2 regions of the Robertmurraya beringensis genome follow, and region 1 is predicted to be linked to the other one. Evidence: a T-box and tRNA genes for the amino acid it is inferred to sense, from the RefSeq annotation. Region 1 holds a T-box; the other holds one or more tRNA genes.
The links. The T-box of region 1 lies ahead of glyQ (glycine--tRNA ligase subunit alpha). A T-box ahead of a tRNA ligase gene usually reads a tRNA of that ligase, here a tRNA-Gly.
Positions count from the first base shown of each region.

Region 2: it encodes a tRNA-Gly, which carries the amino acid that the T-box ahead of glyQ (glycine--tRNA ligase subunit alpha) is inferred to sense. The anticodon was not compared.

Region 1 is NZ_JBHLUU010000015.1:271,923-287,738, reverse strand. Features, by position in the region: gene ACFFHF_RS03730 (pyruvate, water dikinase regulatory protein) at 1-27, opposite strand, end outside; gene ccpN (transcriptional regulator CcpN) at 94-726, opposite strand; gene glyS (glycine--tRNA ligase subunit beta) at 857-2,932, opposite strand; gene glyQ (glycine--tRNA ligase subunit alpha) at 2,925-3,815, opposite strand; T-box leader at 3,897-4,075, opposite strand; gene recO (DNA repair protein RecO) at 4,115-4,876, opposite strand; gene ACFFHF_RS03705 (YqzL family protein) at 4,906-5,049, opposite strand; gene era (GTPase Era) at 5,202-6,119, opposite strand; gene ACFFHF_RS03695 (cytidine deaminase) at 6,112-6,513, opposite strand; gene ACFFHF_RS03690 (diacylglycerol kinase family protein) at 6,715-7,092, opposite strand; gene ybeY (rRNA maturation RNase YbeY) at 7,076-7,549, opposite strand; gene ACFFHF_RS03680 (HD family phosphohydrolase) at 7,546-9,726, opposite strand; gene ACFFHF_RS03675 (PhoH family protein) at 9,859-10,824, opposite strand; gene yqfD (sporulation protein YqfD) at 10,821-12,014, opposite strand; gene yqfC (sporulation protein YqfC) at 12,056-12,340, opposite strand; gene ACFFHF_RS03660 (YqfB family membrane protein) at 12,421-12,915, opposite strand; gene floA (flotillin-like protein FloA) at 12,952-13,941, opposite strand; gene ACFFHF_RS03650 (NfeD family protein) at 13,938-15,239, opposite strand; gene ACFFHF_RS03645 (GatB/YqeY domain-containing protein) at 15,421-15,816, opposite strand, start outside.
Region 2 is NZ_JBHLUU010000100.1:5,145-20,960, reverse strand. Features, by position in the region: gene ACFFHF_RS14090 (diguanylate cyclase) at 1-1,166, opposite strand, end outside; gene ACFFHF_RS14085 (Cof-type HAD-IIB family hydrolase) at 1,349-2,137, shown strand; partial or broken gene ACFFHF_RS24795 (hypothetical protein) at 2,180-2,293, opposite strand; gene yhbH (sporulation protein YhbH) at 2,428-3,597, opposite strand; gene ACFFHF_RS14075 (hypothetical protein) at 4,257-4,487, opposite strand; gene ACFFHF_RS14070 (ATP-dependent protease PrkA) at 4,573-6,468, opposite strand; gene nfsA (oxygen-insensitive NADPH nitroreductase) at 6,812-7,555, opposite strand; gene trmL (tRNA (uridine(34)/cytosine(34)/5-carboxymethylaminomethyluridine(34)-2'-O)-methyltransferase TrmL) at 7,603-8,079, opposite strand; gene ACFFHF_RS14055 (amidase domain-containing protein) at 8,145-9,014, opposite strand; gene queG (tRNA epoxyqueuosine(34) reductase QueG) at 9,081-10,211, opposite strand; gene ACFFHF_RS14045 (B3/B4 domain-containing protein) at 10,299-10,967, shown strand; gene ACFFHF_RS14040 (MFS transporter) at 11,052-12,242, opposite strand; gene ACFFHF_RS14035 (winged helix-turn-helix transcriptional regulator) at 12,409-12,774, shown strand; tRNA gene ACFFHF_RS14030 (tRNA-Gly) at 12,859-12,932, opposite strand; partial or broken gene ACFFHF_RS14025 (peptidase dimerization domain-containing protein) at 13,351-13,918, opposite strand; gene ACFFHF_RS14020 (hypothetical protein) at 14,027-14,395, opposite strand; gene ACFFHF_RS14015 (hypothetical protein) at 14,449-14,880, opposite strand; gene ACFFHF_RS14010 (hypothetical protein) at 14,886-15,161, opposite strand; gene ACFFHF_RS14005 (SWIM zinc finger family protein) at 15,580-15,816, opposite strand, start outside.

The sequences.
Region 1 (15,816 bases):
CACGTAGACGATTGGCATTTTCCCCAACTTCCTCATCTCCTACATCTTTTGTAATAGTGTAATGCGAATCGAGTAATTCCATTTTCGAAAGTGTTAATTTCCTTCTGCTAATGCTACAAACGCCTTTGTTAGATTTGTTTTGGTGATCCTACCAAGTACTTCGAAACCTCTTTCCGATTCCCTAACAACAGGCAATGCATCAATTTGCTTATCAATTAATTTATGTGCCACATCAATGAGTAGATCGTCTTTTCCGCACATGGTAACATTAGGCATCCTTGTCATGATGATATGCACCGGTAATGTGGTTAGTTCCTGCTTTCCAATACTTGCTCGAAGCAGATCTTTTCTAGACAATACGCCCGTGAGCAATGAAGATTGATCGACAACAAATAATGTTCCAACATCTTCGAGAAACATGGTACAGATCGCATCGTAAACAGAAACGTTTTCGTTCACTACTACCGGAATCGACTGATAATCCTTCACATACAGTTTCTTTAAGTTCTCCGTTAATAATTGAGTGCCTGATTTCCCTGTGTAAAAATAACCTACCCTTGGCCGTGCATCCAAATATCCAGCCATGGTTAGAATGGCTAGATCTGGTCGAAGTGTAGCTCTAGTTAGATTGAGTCGTTCTGCAATATGCTCTCCGGTAATCGGTCCATTTTCCTTCACAATTTGCAAAATATGCTCTTGCCGTTTATTTAGCTCGATTGTACTCACCACCTAATTGCCCTTTAGGCTCATATGTATGTCATACTTATATAAAATTATTATATACTATCTCTCATAAATGAAAAGACATAAGGATAAAAAGAGCCTTCACCATTCAGAAGGCCCTCTTTTATAAAGTCTATTTTGTTACAATTTCCTTCACATTCGCAAAGCTCATAATCAACTCTGCCAACTTTGACATTACTGCTAATCGGTTGTTTTTCAACGCTTGATCCTCAGCCATAACCATTGTATGGTCAAAGAAATCGTTGATTGCCTCTTGTAAAGAGGCAAGTTTGTCGAAAAACTCTTCCTCACTCACTTCATTTGATTCTAATTCCAATTTCACACTACGATATTGATTATATAGTGCTGTCTCATAATCGTTTTCAAACAGGGACTCATTGATTGCCACATTTTCCACTGCTTTATTAGAAATGGTTAGTACACGGCTAAGAGCTTCAACTGTCTCTTTAAATCCGCTCGCATCTTTTTTCGTTTGAAGAACAGATGCCTTTTTAACCAGTGCAGGTAAAGCTGTAATATTTTTTTCTAATACGGCATCAATAATGTCATAACGAATGCTTTGTTCCTGTAAATAATGCTTTAAGCGGAGCTTGAAGAAAGCAAGAAGCTCAACCAGTAACTCCTCTTCAGCTTTTTCTCCGATTCCCTTTTCTTTTATAGAACGAATAGATAGACGGAGAAGATCAGTTAATGAAACATTCCATTCTTTATTGATTAGAATTTGAACAATTCCTGAAGCTTGCCTTCTTAATGCATATGGATCCTGTGAACCACTTGGTATATTACCGATTGCAAAAAACGAGACAATCGTATCTAATTTCTCTGCTAAGGCGAGAAGGGCACCACTATTCGATTTAGGAGTTGAGTCTTCTGCGTTTCTTGGCATATAGTGTTCATTAATTGCAACTGCAACTGCTTCAGATTCTCCTTTTTGTCTAGCATACTTCTCACCCATGAACCCTTGAAGTTCCGGGAATTCATATACCATATGAGTGACTAAATCAAACTTACTGATCTCAGCAGCACGATCCACTGTCTTCTTATCTTCTTCGTTAAAGCTTAATAACTCTGCTAACTGATTTGTTATCGAACGAACCCGAGCAACCTTTTCAGAAAGAGTACCAATTTCCTCATGATAGACAATGGAAGCAAGCTTAGCTAGAGAATCAGAAATACTCGTTTTTTGATCTTCTCTATAGAAAAATGCTGCATCTGATAGTCTTGCTCTGAGTACCTTCTCATTTCCTTTAGCTACTGTCTCAAGATGCATATGATCCCCATTTCTCACTGTTACAAAGTATGGCAGTAGTGTACCGTCCTTTTTCTTAACAGGGAAATAGCGCTGATGCTCTTTCATGGATGTGATAAGTACTTCTTCTGGAAGCTCTAGAAATTCTTCCTCAAATCTACCAAATAAAGCTGTTGGATATTCCACTAGATTCGTTACTTCCTCTAATAGCTCCTCATCGACAGGAATTGTCCAGCCTTGCTCTTCCTCTAACTTAGAAATTTGTGAGAGGATTGCATTTTTTCTTTCTTCAGAATTAACCATTACAAATTCAGCTAAAAGCTTAGTTACATACTCTTCTGGTGTACCGATTTCTACTTCTTTTCCTAAGAAACGATGCCCGATTGTACGATTGCTCGTTGATACATTCGTGATTGCAAAAGGGATAGTCTCACTTCCATATATAGCCAGTAACCATTTGATCGGACGAATATATTTTAGTGTTTCATTTGCCCAACGCATATTCTTAGGGAATGTAAGTCCTGTAATAATATGTTCTATCTCAGGAAGTATTTCTTTTGTCGCTTGCCCTTTCGTAAACTTACGAACATGAGCGTACTCGACCCCATTAATTTCTTTAAAATAGATGTCCTCAACAGACATTCCTTGACCTTTAGTAAATCCTATAGCCGCTTTCGACCAATTGCCTTCGTGGTCAACAGCAATCTTTTTAGCAGGTCCTTTCGCCTCTTCCTCTACATCCTCTTGGCTAGTACTAACACCGTAAGCAATAACTGCTAGACGTCTTGGAGTAGAAAAATGAGTGATGGACTCAAACGAAATCTTTTTCTCTTTTAACCAGTTTTCAATTTTTGATGTTAACTGTTCAATTGACCCTGTCACAAACCGAGCCGGCATCTCCTCAAGCCCGATTTCTAGTAATAAATCTTGCTTATTCATGCGTATCTTCCCCCTTTTGCTGTAGAATCGGGAATCCTAACTTTTCTCTCTCTTCATAGAACGTTTTAGCTACCTTTCTTGCCAGGTTTCTACATCGCCCGATAAAACCAGTACGTTCAGTAACCGAAATAGCGCCTCTAGCATCTAGAAGATTGAATACATGAGAGCATTTTAAGACATAGTCATAAGCAGGATGAACAAGACCTTCGTTCATTTGACGGTGTGCTTCTTTTTCATAAATGTTAAACAGATTAAAAAGCATCTCAGGATCTGATGTTTCAAAAGTATATTTTGAGTGCTCATATTCAGGCTGTAAGAAAATATCACGAACGGTAAATCCGTTCGTCCACTCTAGGTCAAATACATTTTCCTTTTCTTGAATATACGAAGCAAGGCGCTCGATTCCATAAGTGATTTCAACTGAAACAGGCTTACACTCAAGTCCACCTACCTGTTGGAAATACGTAAATTGCGTGATTTCCATACCGTCTAACCATACTTCCCAACCAAGCCCTGCACAACCAAGCGATGGGTTTTCCCAATTATCCTCTACAAAACGAATATCGTGTTGAAGAGGATCGATTCCCAGCGCCTTCAACGAGTCAAGATAAAGTTCTTGAATATTGTCAGGAGAAGGCTTCATAATCACTTGGAATTGGTGATGTTGGTACAAGCGATTAGGATTTTCACCGTATCTTCCGTCGGCTGGTCGTCTGGACGGCTCCACATACGCTACATTCCAAGGTTCAGGTCCTATCGCGCGTAAGAACGTATAAGGGCTCATAGTTCCAGCACCCTTTTCCACATCGTAAGCTTGCATCAAAATACATCCTTGATCAGACCAATGCTTTTGCAAAGTTAAAATCATGTCTTGAATATTCATCGTACACCTCCAAAATTTATCGCATAAGAGATGATTTTTTTGGGCAAACAAAAAAACTCCCGTCTCCTATGCCTTTTTAAGCATAGGGACGAGAGTTACCCGCGGTTCCACCCTATTTGCCGACCATAATATATGTCAGCCACCTTAATCCGAAATTGCTCGGGAACGCCCTTCCTTAACACTCTATTCCTAGCTTTCACCGTCCTAGGATCGCTTCAAAGTAGAGAAAGTTAAGTACTCCTTTCCTTCAACGCAAATATTAAATTTAATTTGAATCTTAGCGGAAACAACGTCTGTTGTCAACTTTTAAAATCAATACTTCCTAGTTGACTAATCTGATTTAGGAATTTTTTCGTTTTTAAATGTAAACCAGAGTATTCATCATAATAAGCAGTAATAATCTTTTTTAACTCAGCCTTCGTTTCTTGCTTCACAGATATATTCCCTAACCTACTCATATCAATGAAATAAAATAAACGAAGTAGTTTTACTGTTGACTGAGAGATTTTATAGTGATGTGGATCCTTTTCCAAACAACGATGACAGATAAATCCGCCCTCTCGGATCGAAAATGAAAAATGACCGTCTGTACTTCCACAAACGGTACATTGATTAAGGATTGGATACAACCCTAATGTATTCAACATTTTCACTTCAAAAATATGAACAATAATTTCTGGGTCATAGCCTTCGTTAATATAATTTAGCGTTTGATATAGCATCTCAAATAAAAAAGGATTTGCCTTTTTTTCGTCAGTACTTTTATCTGTTAGATCAATAACGTAACTTGCATAAGCGGTAAGGAAGATATCCTCCTTAATAGAGCGCATCGAGGAAAGCATTTCTCCTTGCTGCAAACTCCCTAGACCGGTGCTTGTTTGCACTAAGAATTGACCGTATGTAAAAAGCTGAGTGATGGCAGCTAAGCGACTGTTTGGCTTTTTTGCACCGCGTGCCATCACCCCAATTTTCCCCCATTCACGTGTGAATAGAGTGACAATTTTATTTGTTTCACCATAATGATTTGTTCGAATGACGATGCCTTCACATTTTTGAAACATCTAGAACACCATCCTAGTACGAGACAAACCTAGAGATATGGAAATTCAACCTCTGCTAGCTCATCATCCTGATTCCCGGGTATGTCTTGATTCTCCTTCTCTAACTCCTTAAAGAGCAGATAAGTGTCAATGTTACCTGTTTGCGAAAATACTTTCCAGGTAAAATCCATCATCAAAAACCCCACCTTTCAAATAGTTGACTAGCAATAAATCCAAATCGTTACCATTATCATAGCCTTGTCTACCAAAAATAATGAGTCGAAAATATTGTTAATAAAAAAGGTGCATAAACTAGAAAGATGAATAATATTCTAAAAATGGTAAATCAATATTCGTCCTCACGGAACCCAAAATCTCTCAGTTGGGACATTTTGTTGCGCCAATCCTTCTGAACTTTAACCCATAATTCTAAAAACACTTTTGTTCCCAGTAAGTTCTCAATATCCTGCCTTGCTCGTTTACCAATTTCCTTTAACATGCTTCCTTGTTTACCAATCACAATTCCTTTTTGGGAATCACGTTCTACGATAATGGTTGCCATAACGTGTACAACATCTTTGTCTTCAATGCGTTCCATTTTTTCAATAACAACCGCTAATGAATGAGGAATTTCTTCCCTGGTTAAATGCAATGCCTTCTCACGTATTAGCTCTGACACAATAAATCTTTCTGGGTGATCTGTTACTTGGTCTGCTGGATAATACTGTGGTCCTTCAGGAATGTATTTCTTAATCACATCAAGCAAGACCTCTAAGTTATTTCCTTCAAGCGCAGAGATGGGAATGATTTCAGCAAAAGGATATTTTTCTTTATATGACACGATAATTTCCATAAGTTGGTCAGGGTGAACAAGATCAATTTTGTTAATCACGAGGAATACAGGTGTTTTAATTGATTGGAATTTATCTAAAATAAACTCTTCACCACGACCAAAACCTTCTTCCGCATTCACCATAAAAAGAACAATGTCGACTTCTTTTAATGTGTTTTGAGCAACCTTCATCATAAAGTCCCCAAGCTTATGCTTTGGCTTATGAATTCCAGGTGTATCAATAAATACTAATTGTGCATCATTTGTTGTTAGTACACCTTGTACTTTGTTTCTTGTCGTTTGTGGTTTATCACTCATAATAGCGATTTTTTGTCCGATTACACGATTGAGAAATGTTGATTTCCCAACATTTGGACGGCCGATAATAGATATAAAGCCTGATTTGTGTTCTTGGTTTTGATTATTACTCATTTAAATCCTCCGGTGAAAATGCTCCTGGTAGTAGTTCTGCCACGGTTAATTCTTGTGTATCTCCATTTAAATTCGTTAAAATAACCTTCATGTCTTTAGGACATAACTCTGAAATCACTTGACGACATGCTCCACATGGAGAGACAGGACCTTCTGTATCTGCAACCACGGCAAGCATCTCAAACTGACGATCTCCATGGGCATATGCACTGAAAAAAGCTGTTCTCTCCGCACAATTGGTCATGCTGAAAGCAGCATTTTCTACATTACACCCATGATATATTTTTCCATCAGTCGTTAAGAGGGCAGCTCCCACTTGGAACTTTGAATATGGTACATAAGCTTTTTCTCTTGCAATTTTCGCTTCTTTAATTAATGTTTCATTCTTGCTCAAATTAATACTTCCTTTCAAGGAGACTGCATACTCCTATTTTACCTCATTTTGTTCTGCATTTCATCGATTGTAGCAAAATTGTAATAAAGAAGATTGAATTTTCTAAATATTAATGAATTCCATCAATTTGTTTTCCTATTTTACTCTTTCTTGAATGCGATTTCAAATAAAAATGGAACCGAAAATAGGTTCGGTTCCCTATTACCATATTCTTGGTATGAAAATGATCAAACCAATGATAACACTCACAATGGAAAAGATAAAAACTGCTGCCGCTGCCATATCCTTTGCTTTTTTTGCCAGTGGATGATACTCCTCTGTCACTAAATCTACAAGGTTTTCGATACTCGAATTTATCAATTCTAAAGAAATTACTCCTCCGATTAATACGAGAAGAAACACCCATTCAACTCGAGAAACTTGTAGTAAAAGGCCAAGTAAGATAACTACCATTGTAAAGAGAAGATGAATTTTCATATTTCTCTCCTCTTTTACTGCCTTACTAAACCCGGATAGGGCATGCCGGAAAGAATATAGGACATTTCTCGTTTTATAGTTACTTTTATCGTTCGAGCCCATACTCATCCAATATACTCCGTTGAAGATCAAACATCTCCTTTTCCTCTTCTTCTGTCTCATGATCATAACCTAACAGATGTAGAAATCCATGGACAGCCAAAAATCCTAACTCACGCTCCACAGAATGCCCATAGTCTGTAGCCTGTTCACGGGCTTTATCAATCGAAATAATGATATCACCGAGTACTCTTGGCATGTTTGCACCGCTTATTTGGATTTCTCCCTCTCCGAGCTCCTCTAATGCGAAAGAAATGACATCTGTTGGCTTATCCTTCCCCCTGTATTCACGGTTAATATCCTGAATACGGTTATTATCAACAAATGTAACGGATAACTCACATGGTTCAGTAATTTGTAGTTTTTTTTGAGCTAAATTTAATAACCCTTCAATTTGTTCCACCGCTTTTTCCTTCATTGCACTCGTTTCATCTAAAAAATCGATGTCTAGTAAGTTCATGCTTGTTTCACCTTCTGTTTCGTAATCTCTGGATATTCAATTCGAGAATGAAAAATTCCCTTTAACGTTTCACATAGTGTGTTTGAGATAATTTCCATTTCCTTGAGTGTTAAGTCACATTCATTCAGCTGTCCATCCTGTAGTCGGTCGGCAATTATACTTTTAACTAAGCTTTCTATTTGTTCAGGGTTAGGATGCTGCATAGACCGAACCGCAGCCTCCACACTATCGGCAATTCCGATAATTGCAATTTCCTTATTTTGAGCCTTTGGTCCAGGATATCGATAGTCCTCTTCTCGCACCTCATTGCCATTTTGCTTTGCCTTATGGTAAAAGAACTTGAGTAAAGTAGTGCCATGATGTTGCTCTGCAATATCTACAATTTCTTTTGGCATTTTGTACTGTCTTAGTAGTTCAGCACCATCTATGGCATGCGCTACAATAATATTTTTGCTCGTTTGTGGCGGCAAGCGATCATGAGGATTTTCAATATTCATTTGATTCTCAATAAAAAATTGTGGTCTCTTGGTCTTCCCAATATCATGATAATAACACCCTACCCTGGCTAATAAGCCATTTGCACCGATTGCCTCACATGCTGACTCCGCTAGATTTGCAACCATTATGGAATGGTGGTAGGTTCCAGGAGCCTCCGTAAGTATTTTTCTAAGAAGAGGATGATTTGGATTTGATAATTCGATCAATCTCATCGTTGAAAGGATTCCAAAACCGGCCTCGAAAAATGGGAGGAGTCCGATGGTTAGAATCGCAGCAATAATTCCCGATGTAAAGGCACCACCAAAGTAAAACGTATATTCTTTTGCATTATAGTGACCGTTGTTAATAAATAACAACGCAAAAATAATAATGATATTTACCAAAGAAACAAACATACCCGCCTGAAGAATTTTCATCCTCTGATTTTGTTTACTAAGGAACATAATGCTTGCTAAGCCACTACAAATGATGTAGATTCCAATATTAACATTTAATGAGCTTGTAATGTTTTCACTAAACAAAATGGTTCCGCAAAGAGCTAGAATAATGGTTGTTAAAATCGCAAGTCGATCGTCGACCAAAATTTTTATTAACATTGCTGCCATGGCAGCAGGAAATAAATAACCTAAATCTGAAAACTCAAATTGTTGAAGAAGACTAATTCCTTTTAACATCACGATTGAAAGAATAAAGATAATACTAAACAAAAGCAAGTAATTTTGCTTCATATCTCCACTCACTTTGAGTTCATGGAAGTAATAGTATAGAGCAATTACCATGACCATAACAAGAAGTGCTAATCCGATAAAAGGCAGTGTTGATTGCTGATTGTCTGTAAGACCAACGAGCTCGAGCTGACGAAAGACTTCTCTACTAATCAGCTGATTTTCTTCAACAATTATTTGCCCTTGTAATATCTTTGCTGGCTCCACACTTTCCTTTGCCTGTTCTCTCAGCTCCTGAGTAGCCTCTAAATCAAAAAATTCATTTTGAACAACGGCATATCGTCCTAACTCAATTACGGCTGCTTTTAATTGACTGCTCATTGAAGTTAGTTTTAGTTCTTCCTCTACAAGCCTCTTACTATTTTCCACTTCATCTGCTGGGATTCTTCGATTCATAACCGTATTTATTGCGGTTATGGTTACATCCTTAGCAACGGATAACTCTTCCTTTGAAGATGAGACAAGTGCTAGCAAGACAGAATCGGAAATACTTCTTGTGACTTCCTCTGTTAGCTTGCCCTTCATCTTGTCGACTATTTCCTTGTCTGAAGGAGTACTTCCTGCATTCCCACCTTCTTGCCCCTGAGCAGTTCCTGTTGAAGCGTTTACTTGGTCTTGCAGTTCCTTCTTCACTTCCGATGCTGCATCGAAGATTGAGGTAATTAAATCGACACGATTCTCATTTGTTTCCTTTTTCATATAATAGACATCTTGAACACTGTCTTCAGCTTCTTCTCTCTTCTTTTCTGTACTCTCTTTATCAGAGATCGTTACTGGAGATCTTACGGTTTGATTCGCAATGGAAAACAAGCGTAAATCCATTTTTTCTGGCTTAACATTGGTAAACATGGAGGCATAAAGGATTAAGCCAAGGACGAGGAATAACAAGACCCGAAATATTCGTAGATCCAGTAGGCCTCTAATTTTCATCAACTGTTGTTGAATCTTTTCCACTATGACTCTCCTCCAATTCTTATCTTTAAACAAAATAAATGCCACATATGTAAAATGATAACAGTTTTTCAAGGAAGATGCATCTTTTTCAAAAATCACGAAAAAAAACCGTTCGATTTTGACTCGAACGGTTTACTCATTGGATTGCTTTTCGTACGCTTGAATGATTCGCCCTACTAGAGGGTGTCTAACCACATCACTTTGTTCTAAATGAATAATGGAAATTCCCTTTACTGACGTTAGGATGGACTCTGCGGTAATCAATCCCGATTTCACACCTTTCGGTAGGTCAATTTGTGTTTGATCACCGGTAATGACCATTTTAGAGCCGAATCCAAGTCGGGTTAAGAACATTTTCATCTGTGCCTGCGTTGTGTTTTGTGCTTCATCTAAAATCACAAAGGCATCATCTAAGGTTCTTCCCCTCATATAAGCTAGAGGAGCAATTTCTATCGTCCCTCGTTCGATCATACGCTGTGTATGTTCCGTTCCTAAGATATCATGAAGTGCATCATATAGTGGCCTTAAATACGGGTCAACCTTTTCTTTTAAGTCCCCTGGTAAAAATCCAAGACTTTCTCCCGCTTCGACTGCTGGTCTCGTTAAGATAATTCGTTTTACATTTCCATTTTTTAATGCATTCACAGCCATAACCACTGCTAAATACGTTTTTCCCGTACCAGCGGGACCAATGCCAAAAACGAGATCATGCTTCTTCATCGCCGTTAAATACTGCTGTTGACCTAGAGTTTTAACTCTTATTGACTTGCCTTTGGCATTTTTCGTAATTTCTTCTTCATATATGTCTTTAAAGTACTCTAATGTACCTTTTTTAGACATTTGAATGGCATACATGACGTCTCGCCCACTAATATTAATGCCTTTTCTAATAACGTAGACTAGATTGCTGATAATACTCGTCACCAATTCAACATTTTCAGGTGAACCAGATACACTAACTGTTTCCCCTCTAGTTACAATCGATACACCGAGTTCCTGCTCAATCATTTTAATATTTGCATCAGCATTACCTAATAGAGCGATGGCTTCATTTGGATTTTCGAGATTTACACTAATCGATTTTAGTTCTTCTGTCATTCCGAGTCTCCTTGAGTAATTGGTTGAGGTTCTGCGATATTTTCAATTACTTGAAAATGAACAATTAAGTTAACTTTACCATTCTTGACCAATTGGCGCAAAACTTTTTCCCCTTTTATTTTAGCATCTTCAGGAAGGAGACTTTTTATATCTTTTCTAGCCATTTCTCTTGCGACAGTATATGCTTGTTTTTCCGTATATACCCTTGTCTCATTTTCACTTTCACGAATCGTGGATTGTTGGTAAGAAATCGGCAAATTCCATTTTAGGAATTTGATTGGCTTTGTATTTTCCTCTGTAACCGATTGTTTATACTCGACCTTTCCAAACCCCCAAACAGGAATGTTGAATTTACCTATTGATATTGCATGTTTTCTTACTTCATTTCCTGTATACACTTGAAAATTCGTTGACAAAGGAAGTTCCACTTCTGTCCAATACCAAGTTTCACCTAATACCTCTCCCCTCGCAGGAACTAGTTGTTCCTCCCCTTCCCTTCCAATCGTCCCTGACACTAAAACCTTTCCTGGAGATACGACTTCATTGAGAGAAACCAGTGTTTTACCTTCTTCCACAAAATAGTCCACAACCGTTGCTTTCTTTTTAGCAACTAAATTTTGCGGGCCGTATTCCTGCTGTTTTTCAGGTTCATTTTTTTCAACTACTTGTAAGTGGTAGGTTGTCCCCTGTAACTCCACTCCAATCCATGTTAATTCATCCATACTGTCTGTAATCGACTTTTGAATCGCATCTGGGGTACCTAAGGACCACTGAAATTTCCCCTTTTTTACACCTATTTCATCAAGGGTTTTTCGAATCTTATATTCCGTTGCTGGGTCTGCTCCTTTAATTTCAATACCCCATACCATGTTGGAAAGCAAGGTAATGACCATTAAAAAAAGAACTGCACCAATAAAGAAACCAATATTTTTAATGGCTCTTTTCATTAGAAATGGAAGGCCTGTCCGGCGTTGGAACTCAATTTTACAGCCTGAGTTCCTAACAACCTTTCTAATTTTGTGGGCATCCTCCACTTTTATTTCAAAGCTCATGGCATTTACGCCATGACGCTTTACTCTCCAGATTGAAACCTGCTCTCTTGTTAGTGTGTTAATAAATCTTTCAAGGCCTTTTCCTGTCACCTTTACAGATACAATTCCCGAATAGTAGTAAATCCATTGGTTCTTCATATTCTGCCTCCTTACCTTTCAGACGAAATCATTAAAAACTCTTATTCTTCAAGATAAATAACTTGTTCAATTTTCCCTTCAAGTAGAATCTCCTCTGGAAGTATCGTCTTAATGACAAATGCCTTGCCCTTTATTAACAACTGCCCTTGCTTTAAAAGCAGTCTAAGCTCTTTCTCTGAGAAAGTGAGTAAGCCACGGTGGTTCTCAATATAGATGTGGATTTGACCAATCATAGTGATGCGGGGTAAATCCATCATGACATCTTGTGGAAGATCCATTGTTTGGGTCATCCAGTTTCTTACACGTTGCCCCCACCTTTTAGCCATAAAAAAAGAACCCCCTTTCATCTCATATTTATGAAATGAATGGGGGTTCTAGCACTACTTTTTAAGCATTCTGCCGTGTTTTAGTAGTGTGAATTCGTTCTTTTTCGATGATAACCCTGTTTTGCTTTAGGTGGGCCCAAAATTTCTGACCAAATAACAGCATCGCGTAATGTCTGCTTTGACACATGGAGGTCATGATCTGTTTTAACTGCCGCTTCCACTCTCGGCTGCTGATTTAACCTTCCCGTTGTTTGACGGTCCACCTTCTTGTTTGGAGTATACGTTTGTTCTCTATACGTGTTTTTCACTTCTTGCACCCGATTGGTGCTCAAGCTTTGTGTTTTTTCAGGCTCTTTCTTTTCTGTTTGTGGACGTTCAAACTTTTGTTGAAGTTCTCCAAAATCAAAGTCGATGAAAGGTTTTGATTTCTCTGATGTTTGTCCAGGGAGAAAGGGCTTTGGCTGCTTACGCTTTTGATGTTCGTCTTCCCCCGTGCCCTTCATCTGTTTGTAGAAGGAGGAAATAATCCCGATCAACACAACTAAGATAAAGGGATTTTCCAATAGAAATTGCAAAGATGGACACCTCCTTGCATTACGTCAGTAATCGCATTATTTTTTATCCGTATTTCCGTCTGGTTTACCAAAAGAATCTCTCATACTCGTGTCAGCCGCAATGTTTTGGATATTTAAATAATCCATCACACCAATTTTCCCAGAAGTTAACGCCTCTGACATGGCAAGTGGTACCTTTGCTTCCGCTTCTACAACCTTTGCTCTCATTTCCTCAACACGTGCCTTCATTTCCTGCTCCTGAGCGACTGCCATTGCTCTACGTTCTTCAGCTTTTGCTTGAGCGATCTTTTTATCTGCTTCTGCTTGTTCCGTTTGTAATTCAGCACCAATATTCTTTCCAATATCCACATCCGCAATATCAATCGACAGAATTTCAAAAGCAGTACCTGCATCTAATCCTTTTGACAAGACAGTTTGTGAAATCATATCTGGATTTTCTAACACTTTTTTATGATTATCAGAGGAACCAATTGTTGAAACAATCCCTTCCCCAACACGAGCAACAATCGTTTCTTCGCCAGCACCACCGACTAAACGGTCAATATTTGCACGCACGGTTATTCTCGCTTTTGCTTTTACCTCAATTCCATCCATGGCAACCCCAGCAATAAATGGAGTTTCAATTACCTTTGGATTGACACTCATCTGCACAGCCTCTAATACATCACGACCAGCTAAATCAATCGCAGCCGCACGCTCAAATGATAATTCAATATTCGCACGATGTGCAGCAATCAATGCGTTTACCACTCTATCTACGTTACCACCCGCTAAGTAATGGCTTTCAAGCTGATTGGTTGAAACATCCAAGCCTGCTTTATGTGCCTTAATTAATGGATTAATTACTCTACTTGGAATCACTCGACGTAATCTCATTCCAACTAGGGTAAAAATGCTTACTTTAACTCCTGCAGCAAGCGCTGAAATCCAGAGCATAACTGGTACAAACGTGAGCAAAACAGATAATAAAACAATTCCTAATACAACTAATACAAGAACAAATATCGTTCCAGATCCTAAAATCATTCTTCTTCCTCCTTAGACAATGGTTCAGTTATCTCTCTTACAACAATTCTAGCTCCTTCAGTTTTTACAATCTTTACTCTTTTATCTTTTCCAATAAAACTACCCTCACTAACCACATCTATGCGCTCATCATCTAAAACAATGGTGCCTGCTGGACGTAATGCTGTAAGCGTTATTCCCTCTTTCCCAACGATCTCCGGTCGATTCTTATTAGAAACATAACCGGCTTCGCTTTTGGTGGAGTCTGTTAGGATTATTTTTCTAAAAATTTTCATCTTTTTACCAAACACCTTTACCATTAAGATCGATGCTATAACGGAAATACTTAATGCGATGAGAATCGAGATTCCCATATGAACAACATTATCGGTGGCTAGAAACAAACTTGCTAATATGGCCGCTAGACCGAAAATACCTGCAATTCCACCAGGTAAAAACAGCTCCAACAATAAAAGTCCAATTCCGATAACAAATAGAATTAATGTTTCAAAACCAGCTAATCCTGCCACTAAATGTCCGTAGAAGAATAGTAGCAACGACGAAAGTCCCATAAATCCTGGGATTCCAAACCCTGGTGAGTATAACTCGAGGATTAATCCAAGACTGCCAATCGATAGCAAGATAGGAACAACAACAGGATGTGTGATAAACCTTGCGATTTTTTCTGCAAAGCTCTCTTCTACATCTATGAGCTTGGCGCCAGACAAATCAAGTGTTGAAAGTAAATCTTCTAGGCTAGTAACTGTCCCTTCTGAATATCCTACTTCCTCTGCCTGATCTGCTGTCAATGTTAACAACTTACCTGTTGGTGCCCCATACTCTGGTAAGTCTACTTCACGATCAGCCATCGCTAGTGCATAGATCGGATCCCGACCACTTTGTTCTGCGGCAGCTTTCATAGCACTTAACCAGTAAGATTGTGCCTTTTCATCAGCTGCATTTCCTGCTTGGTCAATGACAGCAGCCGAACCAATGGTTCCACTTGGCACCATATATATCTCATCCATATTGAGTGAAATATACGCTCCTGCAGAAAGCGCTTGATTGTCAACAAACGCAATGGTTTTTATATTTGTCGACGACAGTAATTGGCCTATTTTCCCTGCCGCATCTACAGCGCCTCCTGGTGTATTGATGGTAAAAATGATTGCCTTTGCATTTTCTTCTTCAGCCTCTTGTACAGCTCGCGATAAGAAGGCGTAAAGACCTTTTTCAACGGTTTCTTCCACAGGTACAACGTATACAGCTTCGCCTTGTGCTCCTCCTTTAAGCGGAAAGATCGACAATATGCCAACCATAAAAAAAGAAATGACCATGATCCATCGACAAAGCTTCACCCATTTCCCTCCTTCCTCACTTGACGCATAGTATGTATACGGATGATTCTACAAAAAGGTTTCAAAACTTAGTGAGTTTCTTTGTACAATGGTATATATGTAAAAAGACTGCAGAAGTCCTGCAGTCTTTAAAGCATGTTTATTATGAAAGGTGTTGTTGTACAAGTTTATTAACAAGTGATCCATCAGCTTTACCTTTTACTTTAGGCATTAATACTGCCATCACTTTTCCCATCTCAGCCTTTGTAGAAGCACCTGTTTCTAATATTGCCGATTTCACTATATCGGAAAGTTCCTCTTCCGTTAGCTGCTTTGGCATATATTCGACTATATACGATAATTCAGTACGTAGTTTCTCAACTAGGTCATCACGACCTGCTTTTTCAAATTCATGGAGGGAATCCTTGCGTTGCTTTACTTCGCGAGAAAGGACAGTTAACTCTTCGTCTCCGGATAATTCCTGGCCAGTTTTAATAGCTTCATTTTGCAACGAAGCTTTGACCATCCGAATAACGGAAAGTTTATCTTTTTCTTTGTT
Region 2 (15,816 bases), on a different contig from region 1:
TGCTGTGGCTTTCCTATTAGCTCATCCTTTGTGTAACCTGAAATGCTACAAAATAAATCATTAACTTTTAAGATCACTCCCTTTGGGTCAGTAACCATGACAACAACAGATTCATCCATTGCAAATTTAATATCTTCTAACTCTTTTAGAGTTTTGCTAAGTATTTGTTCGGACTTATGCCGTTCTGTAATATCTGTCATTGTTCCAAAGGTACCTAACAAGTTCCCATCACTGTCGTAGGAAAATGAAATATTTAACTCCATCCAAAGTACTTCATGTTTTTTGTTGTAAAATTTAATTTCCATCCGTGTCCGGGCTTGTTTCTCAGCAATTAACTTACTAATTTTTCTGATGTTATTTGTTCTTTCCTCTGGTACTACATAATAAAAATAGTGTTTGTTTAAACTATCCTCCACCTTAAAAAAGGTTAACTCCTCCCAGGCAGCATTAAGAAAAACAATCTTTCCCTCTCGATTCGTTTGGAAAATTACCTCTTTTACACTTTCTACTACTGTTTGAAATTTTTGTTTGGTTAGTGACAGCTCACTCTGTCTCAGAAGAATTTCTTCATGCTGTTCGGAAAGAATTTGATTCTTCCGTTCAAGCTCAGTAAATGCATTTCTTGATCGATGCACATGTAAGATTAAGTAAATGGTAAATGAACCTGTTACTATACTTAGCACAGCAAAAACCCAAAAGGGTGTTGAATCCTGCTCCGCATATCTAGAATAATCGAAGAAGTAGCTTAAAACGGTCACTAAAGTAATAGAGAACATCCATCTGTTCCATATATTATTAATCTTTCTATTAAGAATAGGAAGAAAAAAACAGCACCCCATTAAAAAATATACTGAGGGCTCAGTGATAATTGCCCATCCTAAGTTTATAGACAAGCCCCCCAAAAAAATGGTCATCGCACCGATTAGAGATCCACCACCACCGAATAATACAATGATGAGAAAAGGTAGATGATATAAAGATAAATCCACTTCCTGCACTCCAGGCACAAACATCCATAGAAGTAAAGAAAATGCACCTGCCAATCCACCTGCAAGCATTTTATAAGGAATGGAAGAATTCAGTGTAAGATTGTTTTTACTTAATTGGGCTGCAATAAAAAAGTACGCTACTACCATTACTCCATCGAGAATTATGTGATAAGGCATATGCTGTTCCTCCTAAAAGTCAAACAAGACTTACTATTTATATCGGAGATTTCTGTTGGTTTTTGATGTTTTTTGTCGAAAAAGATGAATTATTTCGTTCATTTCCCCCTTTGCCACGGTACTTTGCTATAATGTAAGATACTCAAAAACATGAAGAAGTCTAATCATAAGGAGCTTACTAAATGACTAAATACAGAGTTGTTTTTCTAGACATTGACGGAACCATTTTACGACCAGATGACTCCATTGAGGATACAACTAAGAAAGCAATCAGGCAGTTGAAAGATCAAGACATTGAAGTAATACTTGCCACGGGAAGGCCACTTCATGAAATAACGGATCTCGGGGAAGAATTAAACATTCATTCATATATAGCCTATAATGGTGCCTATGCTATTTATAAAGGCAGAGAAATCTTTAAAGAAAATATGCAAATAGAGGATGTGAATTCCTTTTTACATATTGCAGAAACACACAAACATGATCTGGTTATTTACACTCATAATAAGAACTATTTCCTTGATCAAGAAACCAAGAGAGTTAAAGATTTTCAAAAAGCCTTTCATCTGAGAAAGAACGACCAATATCATCAATCCATTCAAAAGGACGTACTCGGAATAACCATCATTACCTCCGACGAAGAGGGCGATATACCTTATCAATCAATTGAAGGTATACACTATGCAAAGGTGAATGTTCCAGGTTTCACCACTTGTTACGATGTTATCCGTGACCATGTAAATAAAGGAGTAGCGGTCAAAGCTGTGATTGAACATCTAGGCTTTCAAACTGAACAGGCCATTGCATTTGGAGATGGGATGAATGATAAAGAAATGCTCTCGAATGTAGGTGAAGGTTTTGCTATGGGAAGTGGAAATCCGGAGCTTTTTTCATACGCGAAGCATGTTACAACTGGTGTTGATGATTCAGGTATTTTTAATGGTTTGAAATCATTAGGTTTAGTGAAATAATGTCAAAAGGAAAGCTCCTGCTAGAGAGCTTTCCTTCTTTTTCTACTCTAAATCTTCGCCATTGCTGGCAATGACTTTTTTATACCAATCAAAGCTTTTCTTTCTATAGCGTTCGTTTGAGCCTTTTCCTTCGCTGTCTCGGTCAACATAAATAAATAAATCATTACCGTTTTTTTAGCTCTCGATGAAAATGTTCAGATTGGTTGTTGAAATATTAATTTCCTTAAAAGGGTATGTAGCACAATGTTTTAGAAAAGAGCCTCAATAAAAAACCAGCCACATGGCTGGTTTTAAGCAAATTGTTTATTTTCTTCTTTCTTGAAGAAGCTTTTCATCGCATGGAACACGTCTGATTTCTGTTTGAGGATATAGTATCTGAAGTCTTCATGTTTGATGTTTTTATACGCGGACATTAGGGTCGAGTGGCGGTTGTATTGATTTACTTCTCCGTATCCAAACATATTCGACACTTTCATTAATTCTTCTACCAACTTCACACAACGTGCGTTGTCAGAAGTTAAATTATCACCATCTGAAAAATGGAATGGGTAGATATTATATTTTGCAGGATCGTATTTTGTTTCAATAAGTTCGAGTGATTTACGGTATGCTGATGAACAAATGGTTCCTCCGCTTTCTCCTTTAGAAAAGAAATCCTCCTCGGAAACCACCTTTGCCTCTGTATGATGGGCAATAAACTCAATATCTACTGTTTCGTACTTGGTTCGTAAAAACCTAGTCATCCAGAAGAAAAAGCTTCGAGCCATATATTTTTCCCAAAGACCCATTGATCCACTTGTATCCATCATTGCTAACACAACAGCCTTAGAATCTGGCTTAATAATTTCATTCCAGGTCTTAAATTTTAAATCTTCTCTATAAATAGGATGAAAGCTGGCCTTGCCTGTCATTGCATTTCTCTTGTAAGCGGTCATCATTGTTCTTTTCTTATCAATGTTCCCCATCAAACCTGTTTTACGGATATCATTAAATTCAATGTCCTCTACAACGTTCTCGGATTTTTCCTTCTTTTTTAAATTTGGCAGCTCCAACTCCTTAAATAGAGCTTCCTCAATGTCCATTAAAGACACTTCTGCTTCAAAATAGTCTTCTCCTGCCTGATCTCCTGCTCCTTGCCCTTTTCCAGGTCCCTTTTGATTTGCGGATCCATCTCTAGCTACGACATCACCAACTTTGCTTTCTCCATCTCCTTGGCCTACATGTTTGTTTTTATCATAATTATAACGAATTTTGTATTCATCCAGTGAGCGAATCGGTATTTTCACCACTTCCCGACCATTGGACATAACAATATTTTCCTCTGTCACTAGGTCTGGTAAATTGTTTCGAATCGCTTCCTGAACTTTCTCCTGATGCCTCTGTTGGTCGTCATAGCCTTTTCGGTGGAGGGACCAGTCTTCTTGGGAAATCACAAATTGATGGTTATTTACATCTGCCATAGTTTTAACCCTCCTAATTTTTTTGTCACCATTTTCACAAAACGCTCATACAATATCCCGAGTGTAAATTTGAGTGGGAAATGTTGATTACTCTATCATATGCAAGAGGACGCAATAATTTACAAATAATTTTGACAATGAGACATTTGCCCATAATGATGGACAAGCCTTTTTATTGCTATTCAAGTACATTAGAGGCTCTCATCATTTCAAAAATACACTGTAAGATGATCTGACGGATTATATAATCAGTTCACCTAATTCCCAATGTAAAACTTACTTCTATAAATATTATTTCGAAAAAGAAAATATGTTTGTCTTTAATGGGAAAAGAAAAAGAGCTATATTAACTAGCTCAATTTTTTGGCGCATTACACCCATCGGCTGGAAGTTCAGGTTAAGTACCCGAGCTGATAAATAGACGGAGAAATTCCGTTTAATTAGTAATCCAGATTAAAAAGAGCTTGAATAGGCGGAGAGATTCCGCCTATTGGCTCGAAAACTTCGAAAAGAGGGGTTTTTGCTTTACATAAGCGGAAAATCTCCTCTTATTTACCCCGAAATAAGCCCCATTCTGCATTTAACCGAAAAATCTCCGCTTATTCTACTTGTGCTGGTTACTTATTAATAGGGATAAGTATTTTCTCCAGCCGTATGATCTAAAATTTTGCATCTAATAAACGATGCTTACTTTTTACTTTTTCTATCTTTTCTTTTGTTTGGTTTGATTTCGTTTCCTGCTGTGGATCAGGAATTTTATTATCCTTTTTTAACTCAGCATTCGTTTTCATTTGTTCGACTTCTTTTCCAAGGTTCTTCATTTCTTTCATATCCTCAGCCATGGAACTGTTTTGTGCAACATCGTTTTTGGCCTTTTGATTGGTTTTCATGATCATCACCTCTGGTAATCTATACCCGGGATGGACAAGCGGTAAACCAAACAAGGACTGGCAACTATAGCCAGCCCTCCTTTTATTAACGGTTTAACAAGCTACCAACGTAACGAAGTAGTTCGTTTGCAGAGGTAGAATTATAGCCGTGCTCGTCAATCAATCTTGCTACTACTTCATTAACCTTTTTCAGCTGCTGCTCATCTGGAGTCTTAGTGGAGGTTGTAATTTTCACAACATCCTTTAAGTCTGCAAACAGCTTCTTCTGAATCGCTTCACGTAGACGATCGTGCGAATTGTAGTCAAAACGCTTGCCCTTTCTTGCATAGGCAGAAATACGAATTAAGATTTCTTCGCGGAATGCTTTTTTCGCATTTTCGGAAATACCAATCTGTTCTTCAATGGAGCGCATCAGCTTCTCATCTGGGTTAATTTCTTCACCAGTTAATGGGTCTCGAAGCTTCGCCTTATTGCAGTATGCCTCGACATTATCCAAGTAATTATCCATCAGCGTTTTTGCAGACTCTTCATACGAGTATACAAATGCTTTTTGCACTTCTTTTTTCGCAATATCGTCATACTCCTTACGAGCAAGTGAAATATAATTCAAATATTTCTCCTTTAACTCTGGAGTAATGGATGCGTGTTGATCTAAGCCCTCTTTTAAGGAACGAAGAACATCTAGTGCATTAATAGACGACATTTCTTTTCTTATAATTGTAGAAGAAATACGATTGATCACATAACGAGGGTCAATGCCACTCATTCCTTCATCCGCATATTCCTTCTTCAACTCATCGACATCAGCGCTTGAGAAACCTTCAACATTCTCCCCATCATAAAGGCGCATTTTTTTCACTAAATCAATGTCACCTTTTTTCGGTTCCTTCAATCGAGTTAGGATAGTAAACATAGCTGCAACCCGCAATGTATGTGGGGCAATGTGAACATGTGATACATCACTTTCACCAATCATTTTCGCGTAGATTTTCTCTTCCTGGCTTACCTTTAAGTTATAAGGTACTGGCATAACGATAATACGTGAGTGTAATGCTTCGTTTTTCTTATTTGAAATAAACGAGCGATACTCCGTTTCATTCGTATGAGCCACAATTAATTCATCTGCGGAAATGAGTGCAAATCGACCTGCTTTGAAATTCCCCTCTTGTGTAAGAGAAAGTAAGTGCCATAAGAACTTTTCATCACACTTTAACATTTCTTGGAACTCCATCATACCTCTATTGGCTTTATTTAATTCTCCATCGAATCGATAAGCCCTCGGATCGGATTCTGATCCGTATTCAGCAATGGTTGAAAAGTCGATACTACCTGTTAAATCAGCAATATCCTGTGACTTTGGATCGGAAGGACTGAATGTTCCAATCCCCACACGCTTATCTTCTGAGAAGAAAACACGTTCGATAATGACATCTTCAATTCGACCGCCATACTCCTGTTCCACTCTCATCGTGTTTAGTGGTGACAAATTCCCTTCAATTCGAATTCCATATTCATCGTAAAAATCTTTTCTTAAATGGTGCGGAATGAGATGTAATGGGTCTTCATGCATCGGACAGCCTTTTATCGCAAAAACAGCGCCTCGTTCTGAATGCGAATATGCTTCTAACCCACGCTTTAGCATCGTGACTAGAGTGGATTTTCCGCCACTAACTGGTCCCATAAGCAAAAGAATTCTCTTTCTAACATCTAAACGTTTGGCAGACGGGTGAAAATACTCCTCGACTAGTCTCTCTAGCGACTCCTCTAAACCAAATAACTGGTTACTGAAAAATTCATATTTTTTACTCGTCCCGTCTTTTTCAATTCCAGCATCTTTGATCATATTATAAACGCGAGAATGTGCCGACTGTGCTACCCATGGACTTTCCTTCACAATTTCTAAATACTCTGCAAACGTACCTTCCCACTTTAACTTTTCCTCTTCTTGTCTATACATTTCAATCTTTTTTAAGATATCCATAAGGACCTCCCCTGTTTGAATGATCAGAGACGATTAATATAATCTATGCACCCTTACAGATGAACATGCCTAATGAGGGAGACTAATGTTGTCCTTTTTTAGAAACACTTTAGGAACTTGGCCAAAAAATATCTCTTCCATTATTCACACTATGTTTGAAATAGGCTATAATAGGTCTATATGTAAACGTAATCTTTTACAGAGGAGGCTACATACATGGGATTGCTTCTTATTTTAGGTGTTATGGTTGCATTTCTAGCTGCAATTTTTACTGCAGGATACGATGATAAACCAGGTGTAAATAAGTAAGAAAAAGCTGCCGATTTTGTTGGCAGCTTTTTTCTTATTGTTTATTAAATTTTTGTCCTTCTACATAATTCTTCATATACATTCTTGATTGCTTCTCTAGCATATTGGCCATTTGTTCAGTCCACGTGTCCGTACGCTTTCCACCCGTTCTTTCCTTATAGTAGCTAGAAATTACTTTATTATAGCTTGTAAGTTCCTCTTCATAATGATCAGTATTGTATTGCTCTTCATGATACACATGTGAAAGAGGCAATCGTGGCTTCTTATCTGTCATTTTTTTAGGATAACCGACTGCTAAACCAAATAGAGGAATCACCCGCTCAGGTATATTCAGTAATTTTCCCACTTCGTCTAGATTATTTCTTATGCCACCAATATAACAAATTCCAAGCCCTAAAGATTCTGCTGCTAAGCTTGCATTTTGAGCAGCTAATGATGCATCAATTAGAGCAACCATAAATTTTTCCGTGCTTTCAATGGAAGGAATCACATCTTTTCCTTCCATTTTTCCAATGTACTCATGACGGAATAAGTCCGCACAGAAAACAAAAAAGTGACCATTTTCCTCCACATAGCTTTGATTTCCTGCAAGCTCTGCTAACTTTTTCTTTTTTTCACGATCGGTTACACCAATGATGCTGTAAGCTTGTATGTAACTAGAAGTAGATGCTGCTTGAGCACTTTCAACGATGATCTCAATCTGTTCACGAGTTAATGGCTTGTCCTCAAAGCTCCTTATTGACCGATGATTTAAAATCGTTTCAATGACTGTATTCACTTGTTTACCTCCTTTTAAAAAGGCCGTTCTATAATAGAACGGTCCCTTTATGTTAGGTGTAGATAGTTTTGCTGTCTTAATGCCTCATACACTAAAATAGCTGCCGTGTTTGACAAATTTAATGAGCGTACATGCTCATCATTCATAGGAATTCTTAACGCACGATCAAGGTTTTTCTCTCTCACCTCTTGTGGTAATCCTGTTGTTTCACGCCCAAAGATGAAATAGTATTCTTTTCCTGAATCGCTGTAATCAAATGAAGTATAGTTTTTCTTACCAAACTTCGTTAAGTAGAAAAATTCCCCGCCTTCATTCTTTTCATAAAATTCATCCAATGAATCATAGTAATGAATGGTTACCGCATCCCAATAATCTAACCCCGCACGCTTTAATTGTTTATCATCTGTTGAAAAACCAAGCGGTCGAATCAAATGTAGTGTTGTATCTGTTGCAGCACATGTACGAGCGATGTTCCCTGTATTAGCAGGAATTTGTGGTTGAAATAGTACGATATGGTTTGGCATGGTGTCACCTCTGTAGTTAACTGTCAGTGGATATTATACCACTACTCTTTACTCAGAGCCAAAGCTCATACATCGTCAACAACTTGCAAAAAGATATATTTGATATTTGGTGTATATGCGGTAGAATCTGTATACGCCCAATATCTTTTTCTACTATTCGTTGTATGTGCGTTCACAAGCGGCATTCCGTCTGCATCCTTTGCTGTTACAATGGTCGTATGATTAAATCGTCCATCTCCCTCAAAGTCATAGCATATAATATCACCTAACTTCAATTCTTCTGGTCGATTCACTTCAACTGCCCGCAATCCTACCCTTGCATTCGGTAAATACCACCGGAAGGAATGAGCAACGGTCCAGCTGTATGTCCAACTATTGTTTTGCATCCACCAGCCCTTGGAACGGTTAGGATACCCTGTCATCGGTGCCCCTCCAGCACGAAGACATTGGGATATATAGTTCGTACAGTCGTTCGTAAACTTACTAAATCGCGGATTATAGCTATTCCACCATGTTTCCGCATATTTCACAGCACTTAAACGGTCGTAAGCAAATTTTACTCGTTCATCAAATACATCATTAATACTTGCTTCTGCTTTTTCTACTGTAAAGTCTGGAGCAATCTCCTCATCATCAACCAATGTTCCTTTATAAAATTCAGCTTTTCTTTCCTCTATTTCTTCCTCTATATATAATGTTCCCTTATGGTTAATCAAGTACTGAAAGTGAACCTGGTAATAAACGTGAGCGATATCTGCTACCTGTTCTATGTTCTGTATCTTGCCGCTAGCTTTGGCTTTAACAATTTCACCTTTTCTTTCCTCTAAACCTTGTTTCTTCATCTTTATTTTCTCGCATTCCTCGTTAATATCTCGTGTATTTGTTACACATTGCTTGACCCTTTTCTCGAGTAACACTTGAAGCTGTTTTCTCACCTTTTTCACTCCCTTCAAGTAAACATATGAAGAAGTTGAAAAAAAAATGAGAGTAACGAAGTACTCTCACTGAATGAATGATAATCCTTTATTGATTTCGTCAAGAACCTCTTCGTCCTCTTCTTTTTGCTTTGCATTATTTAAGGCATCCGCTGCCACTAACCCACCAATTTTCCCTAAAGCCCAAGCAGCCGTTCCTCTTAACACTGGCCTTGGATCTTTTTTCATGACTTGGATTAAATCCTCAACAGCTGTCTCATCCTTGTAATGAGCAAGTGCGATAATGGCATTTCTCTGAATGGGCTTTTTCCCACGCCAAGAGCCCGATACATGTCCGAACTTTTCTTTAAACTCCCGATTACTCATGAAAAGTAAAGGACGTAAAAGGGGTTTTGCAATCTCTGGATCAGGTTCCATTTCTTCATGAAAATGAAAATCCTTTCCTTTATTTTTAGGACAGACTGTCTGACATGTGTCGCAACCGTACAATCGATTTCCAATCTTTCCTCGAAATTCGTCTGGAAGAAATCCTTTTGTTTGTGTTAAAAAGGCAATACATTTGTGTGAATTTAGTTGTCCGCCTTGAACAAGTGCTCCTGTTGGACATGCATCTACACATTTATTGCAGTCTCCACACCCATTTTCAATCGGCTGATCTGGTTCAAACGGGAGATTTGTAATCATTTCCCCTAGGTAGACGTAGGAGCCAAACTCAGGAGTAATAATAGCACAGTTCTTCCCACTCCAGCCAATCCCTGCACGTTCTGCTACGGCTCTATCAGCAAGCTCTCCTGTATCCACCATTGATTTTACAAGAGCACCTGGAACTCTAGAATGGATATAATCCTCAAGTTTTTTTAACCGATCACGAAGGACTGTATGATAATCCGTTCCCCAAGAAGCTCGACAAAAGATACCTCTTCTCTCTCCCTTTCTGCTTTCCACTCTTATCTTCATTTTTGATGGATAGGCTAGTGCTATGGAGATAATAGAAGCAGCCTCTGGTAAAAGTAAAGAGGGCTCGACTCTTTTATTAATATCGGGCTCCTCAAAACCCGACTGATACTCTAACTCTTGTTGCCTTACAAGTCGGTTTCTTAACTCAGAAAACGAAGATGCCGATGTAAAACCAATTTTATCAATTCCAATCGTTTTGCTAAATTCAATAATATCTATTTTTAATTGATGATAATTCATGCGTCTTCACCTCGTTCCATACTTACAAATACGAAATCACTGCATTCTATGATAAACTATTTTAAACACTTTTTGGAGGTGGAAAGTTTGGAAATATCGATTTCTCCTGAGCTCCTCTCACTGGTCCCAGGTTTTAAAATGGGCGTCATCACATATAAAGATATTGATGTTGGATCCTCTCCCCAAATGCTAAAAGGTAGATTGCAGCTTTTTCAAGAATCATTATTCTTCGACTTAGAGGAGAAGCAACTATCTGATCTTAAGGGAATTAGTGAGTGGAGGTCTATTTTTAAGAAAACCGGAAAGGACCCTAATCGCTATCGTCATTCAGCTGAAGCTTTATACAGACGTGTCAAAAAACAAAATTACATACAAAGTATTAACAGTGCCACAGATTTAAATAACTTCCTCTCATTGAAGTATGAGATTCCTTTAGGTATCTATGACACTAGTCAGCTTATTGAGGACATTATGATTAGATTGGGATCGGAGGATGAAGTATACGAGGGGCTTAATGGCCGTAGTAATTCTCTTTACCAGCTTATCATTTCCGCCGATAAAAAAGGCGGGTTCGGCAGTCCGTACGTTGATTCTCTGAGATCAGCAGTGACAGAATCAACTAGAAATGCACTCCACCTGATTTATTTACGTCCGTCCATAACAATGGATGAAGGACAACTTTTGACACAATCCATTATGAACATGTTTATACAAATTCATGGTGGGGTGGGGGAATGTCGGGTGATAGGTGAGTAAACAGAACAGGAACTCCCCTGTAATTAGCAGGGGAGTTGTTTTTAAAGTAGTCGTTTCTTGTAAATGTTTATTAAACATCAATTATTAGTCCTCGATTAGATCTTTTTTTTCTAGAATTAGGCTTACGCCTGTTAAAATTACAGCACCAAAGACCATTAACGAACCAATCCATGCGGTATGAATCAATCCCATCTGTTCGGTTATGATTCCGCCAACATAAGAACCAACGGCTATCCCTGCATTAAAAGCAGCAATATTTATCGCTGATGCCACATCTACTGCCCCAGGAACGAAGCGTTCTGCAAGCATAACTACATATACTTGAAGGCCTGGAACGTTCATAAAGGCAAAGAGCCCCATGAAAATAATCGTGATTATTCCAATCACTTTGAACGGAGCAGTAAAGCTTAATATGAGGAGAATTACTGCCTGAATGAGAAACATATAAAATAAAGACTTGAGCGGCTTATGATTTGCTAGTCGACCACCTATCACATTTCCAATCGCAATGGCAATCCCATATACGAGTAAAACGACAGCGACTAATTCCTCTTTAATACCTGTAATGCTTTGAAGCAAGGGAGTTAAATACGTAAATACTACAAATGTTCCCCCATATCCTAATGCCGTAATAATAAACATTAATAACAAACGACCATTTCTAACTAGTTTAAGTTGATCATGGAATGTTGTTTTTTGCCCTCTAGGTAGTTCGCCCGGAACGAGAATGCTATTGGCAATCAGGGCTATTATTCCGACAATAACAATAGCAACAAATGCTGATCGCCACCCAACCTGTTGGCCGATAAAGGTACCTATAGGAACCCCGGTAATCGTTGCAACCGTGAGCCCTGTAAACATAATAGAAATGGCACTAGCACGACGGTTTTCTGGAACTAGGCTCGCTGCAATTGTTGAGCCAATTGACATAAATACACCATGGGAAAATGCTGATATTACTCTTGCTGCAAGTAAAACACCTATTGATGTTGCAGAAGCTGCTAGACTATTGCCGATGATAAAAATGAGCATAATCCAAAGCAGCAGCTTCTTTTTCGACATACTCGATGTTATCGAAGTTAAAACTGGCGCACCTACCGTGACTCCTAGTGCATATAAGGAGACTGTTAGGCCAGCCATTGTTACAGATATTTGTAAATCCTTTGCAATGAGAGGAAGCAACCCAACACTAATAAATTCGGTTGTCCCTATTGCAAAAGCACTAATTGCTAACGCTAATAAAGCAAATGTGCTTCTCTTCTTATCAATATTCATTTCATTTCCTCCAATTTATTTCCGTTGTATGTTTCCTTGGTGTATTTCATCAACAAATGCTATTATGATTCATAGAGTTCTAATTGGAAAGAACGCACTTAAAAGTGATATAGGTACCTATTAGTAAGGTAGGTACTTTTTAGTACCTATAGAAAGGAGTATGAAAATGGAGAAAAAGAAGTACAACATTGCTGTGGAAGCAACATTAGAAGTAATTGGGGGGAAATGGAAGTGTGTCATTTTATGCCATCTTACACATGGAAAAAAGCGAACTAGTGAATTGAAGAAATTAATGCCAAATATCACTCAAAAAATGTTAACACAGCAATTACGAGAGTTAGAGGACGACGGAGTAATCAACCGTATTAGTTATAATCAGGTTCCCCCTAAAGTGGAATATGAACTTAGTGAGTATGGAAAAAGCCTGCAATCTATTTTAGATTCGTTGTGCGCATGGGGAGAATCTCATATTACAAAAGTGTATGGAGATAAACATGATGTGTTAGAGGAAAGTATTTTAAATCAAAAATAGCAACAAATTCCCTCCTAAATATGGGGGGATTAAAAAACGCAGTACATCGTTTTTATAAACGGCATACTGCGTTGCTTATATGTATGGAGCGGGTGATGAGAATCGAACTCACGACATCAGCTTGGAAGGCTGAGGTTTTACCATTAAACTACACCCGCAAATATGTGATTCATATTTGGTACTTTTATATAATACAAAGATTCCTGAAAAAAATCAAGTATTTTGTCGAACTTTTTTCATGTATGTGTTTATCATATTTACCTGGTTGTTCTTGAGTTTTGAAAAAGAAAGGATGTTTAATAATCAATGAGGAAAAGCAATCCATTCAGACTTATTCCCTAAAAGAAAAGGCAGGATCATTCCTTCAGCAAATAACAGGGTGAGAGAAATACTTGCTGATTGGCAGATGGGGAAATAACCGATGAATCATCTTCGGCAACTGATACCGACTTAAAAAAGAAGCACCCTACCTGGCTTACTGGCGCTCCTTTCAGTAGTATTTTTCGTATAAGTTCTTTACCTTTATAGATACTATGAATAATAACTAAACTTGATAGAATGGAACAAATTATGTTTTTAGAAATAAGACTTTTCACTAACCGTAAATTGTTGAATAATTTCTCTATTAGGTTCATAACCAATTCCACACTTTTCTGGAACGGTGATTTTTCCATTTTCAACGACAACTTCCGGGTCAATAATGTCTTTCTCCCAATAACGGGAAGAAGCAGCTGTGTCACCAGGCAGTATGAAATTCGATAAGGTTGTTAACGCATTAACTTGTGCAGCTGCTACGGTCGCTCTTGTCTCTAGTGTTATCGTAACACCGTGCAGCTTTTGCAACTGATTCCGAGATTTCATTGATCTTTTCTATAAGTTCTTTCATGACTTCGTTTGTTTGTGCCCGCAGGTCGATGTTAAAGTTCGCATTTCCGGGAATAATGTTTCCAGAATCACTACCAGCGTGGAACTTTGTCATTTTAGCGGTATATGGAATCATCGGATCCAAATGGATGCCTTTTATGGCTTGAATGAAAGATGAACCCACTTCTATAGCATTCTGGCCAAGATGAGGACGTGCTCCATGTGCATCCACACCAATAATTTTTCCATCCAAAAAGGCTGCTGCACCATAATAAAGGGCAGGCACTGAAGAAGACGGTAGAAGAGATTTTGATAATGTTATTGATAAAATCGAGTTTTTATGAAAGAACCACCTTAAGTAACATGTTACTATATAATTAAATATGCTTTAAAAGCGCTCCCTTTGACGGAGTGCCTGGTATTTTTCATGTAATTTATCTAGGAAGTTATTTAGTGGTTGTAGACTGTGGCGAACTGCAACCTTTTTTATCTCTTGATTTTTCTCTCTGTATAACACCAAAGATATTAGAAGTGCAGCATACTTTCCAAAACTCTCTACTATATCCAAGGCTATTTTCACTTCATCTTGTTGCCATTCAGATAAGTGTTCATAGTCCTCACTATCTTCAGCAATTAATAGAGCCTCTTGTGAGATATGGACGATTTCACCAGTATCTAGATTAAGAAATGATCGGTTATCATCCGATTGCATTTCCATTCCCTCTACTATATCTTCAAGCTTCACCCTCATAGACATTTATCGCTTCTAAAAAATAGTTTCGATTAAATCCTTCATTCTAATTTTCTTATCTAACATTTTGAATTCCAATATTCCACAAAAGCTTGATAACCTTTTTCAGTTATAAAATATGGAATCAACTGCTCTCCCTTTAGCTTATATGAATAAATGGAGGGTTTACCCAACCGAAATGCTTTTTCTATTCTGTGATTGCCATCTATGATAGAAAATATTCCAGGACGGATTTCAGCTTGGACTATAATACTATCTATATTAACTGTAGGTAAATGGTCTTCATTTAAAGATGAATGATGTCCATGCCACTTAAACCATTCATTAATATCTACGTATTCTTTATCAACAACTAGTTTCCCACAATGAATGTCTTCCAATATTCTAGATATATTAAAATGAAATACTCCATTTCGAAATATTTCATCGTTTTCCTTAGCAGGACAAGGAACATATAATTTCTTTAGACGAATTTTTCTTGATTGAGTCATCAATTCTATCCCCTTCCAACTATCAAGAACTCCTTCAAATGATGAATCGATGATATTACTTCAAGAAACTGTCTGCGTTTCTTTGAAATTTCTACATACTCCTCGTATATCAATTCTTCATAATCAAAACTTTGGTTGCTATCAATTGTATCGTAGTATTTTTTGTATAAAACGTCCATTACAGCTTCATTCTTTTGTAGTTTTTCTGATACAAGGAATTTTTGCTCCTTGTCTCCCTGATACACATAGATTTCTGAGCTAAGTTCATCTCCTCCTCCCATAATATACCGGGAAAGTTGATATTCAAATAAAAGTAACTTTCATGCTCCATATAAATAATCATACAGTTTCTAACAGCTTTAGATAAACGATGAAAATCCCGATCATAATCGGAATTTGACTTAGTATTTATTACTATACCTGCTTTTTTACACTCTTTACAAAGATGTTCACGGTGACCTCTACCACTAAATTTTTCATTAGGCAGAAAGTCCCCACATCCTTTGCAGAAATGGCCTCGTTTCTTACTTCTCACTCATAAAACTCCCCATTAATATTGTCCCTTGGCACTCTGCAGACTGCCTTTTCGATTCATTCGTTTGCGCCGCGGTCCCAAATTCTTGTTCTTATTTTCCTTCTTCTTCCCCATTACTAATAACCTCAAATCTTTATTCACTATTGCAGCATTGTTCAAACAGATTATCTTTTTCTAGCAAAAGCGAAACTCACTTTTTCCAGTTCATCTATAAATGCCGGACGCCTTTTATTTTTTAGTTTTAGCTCATCAATGATGTCAGTTGGCTGTCCTAGACTACAAGCCTTTCTATATTGTTTTATTATGGAAGCAACGCTTTGATATTGCTTCCGATTAGAAGCAGCTTCTGCTTCCTTTCGGATATATTCAATAAAAAGATTGTTCACCTCATAAGGGTATCT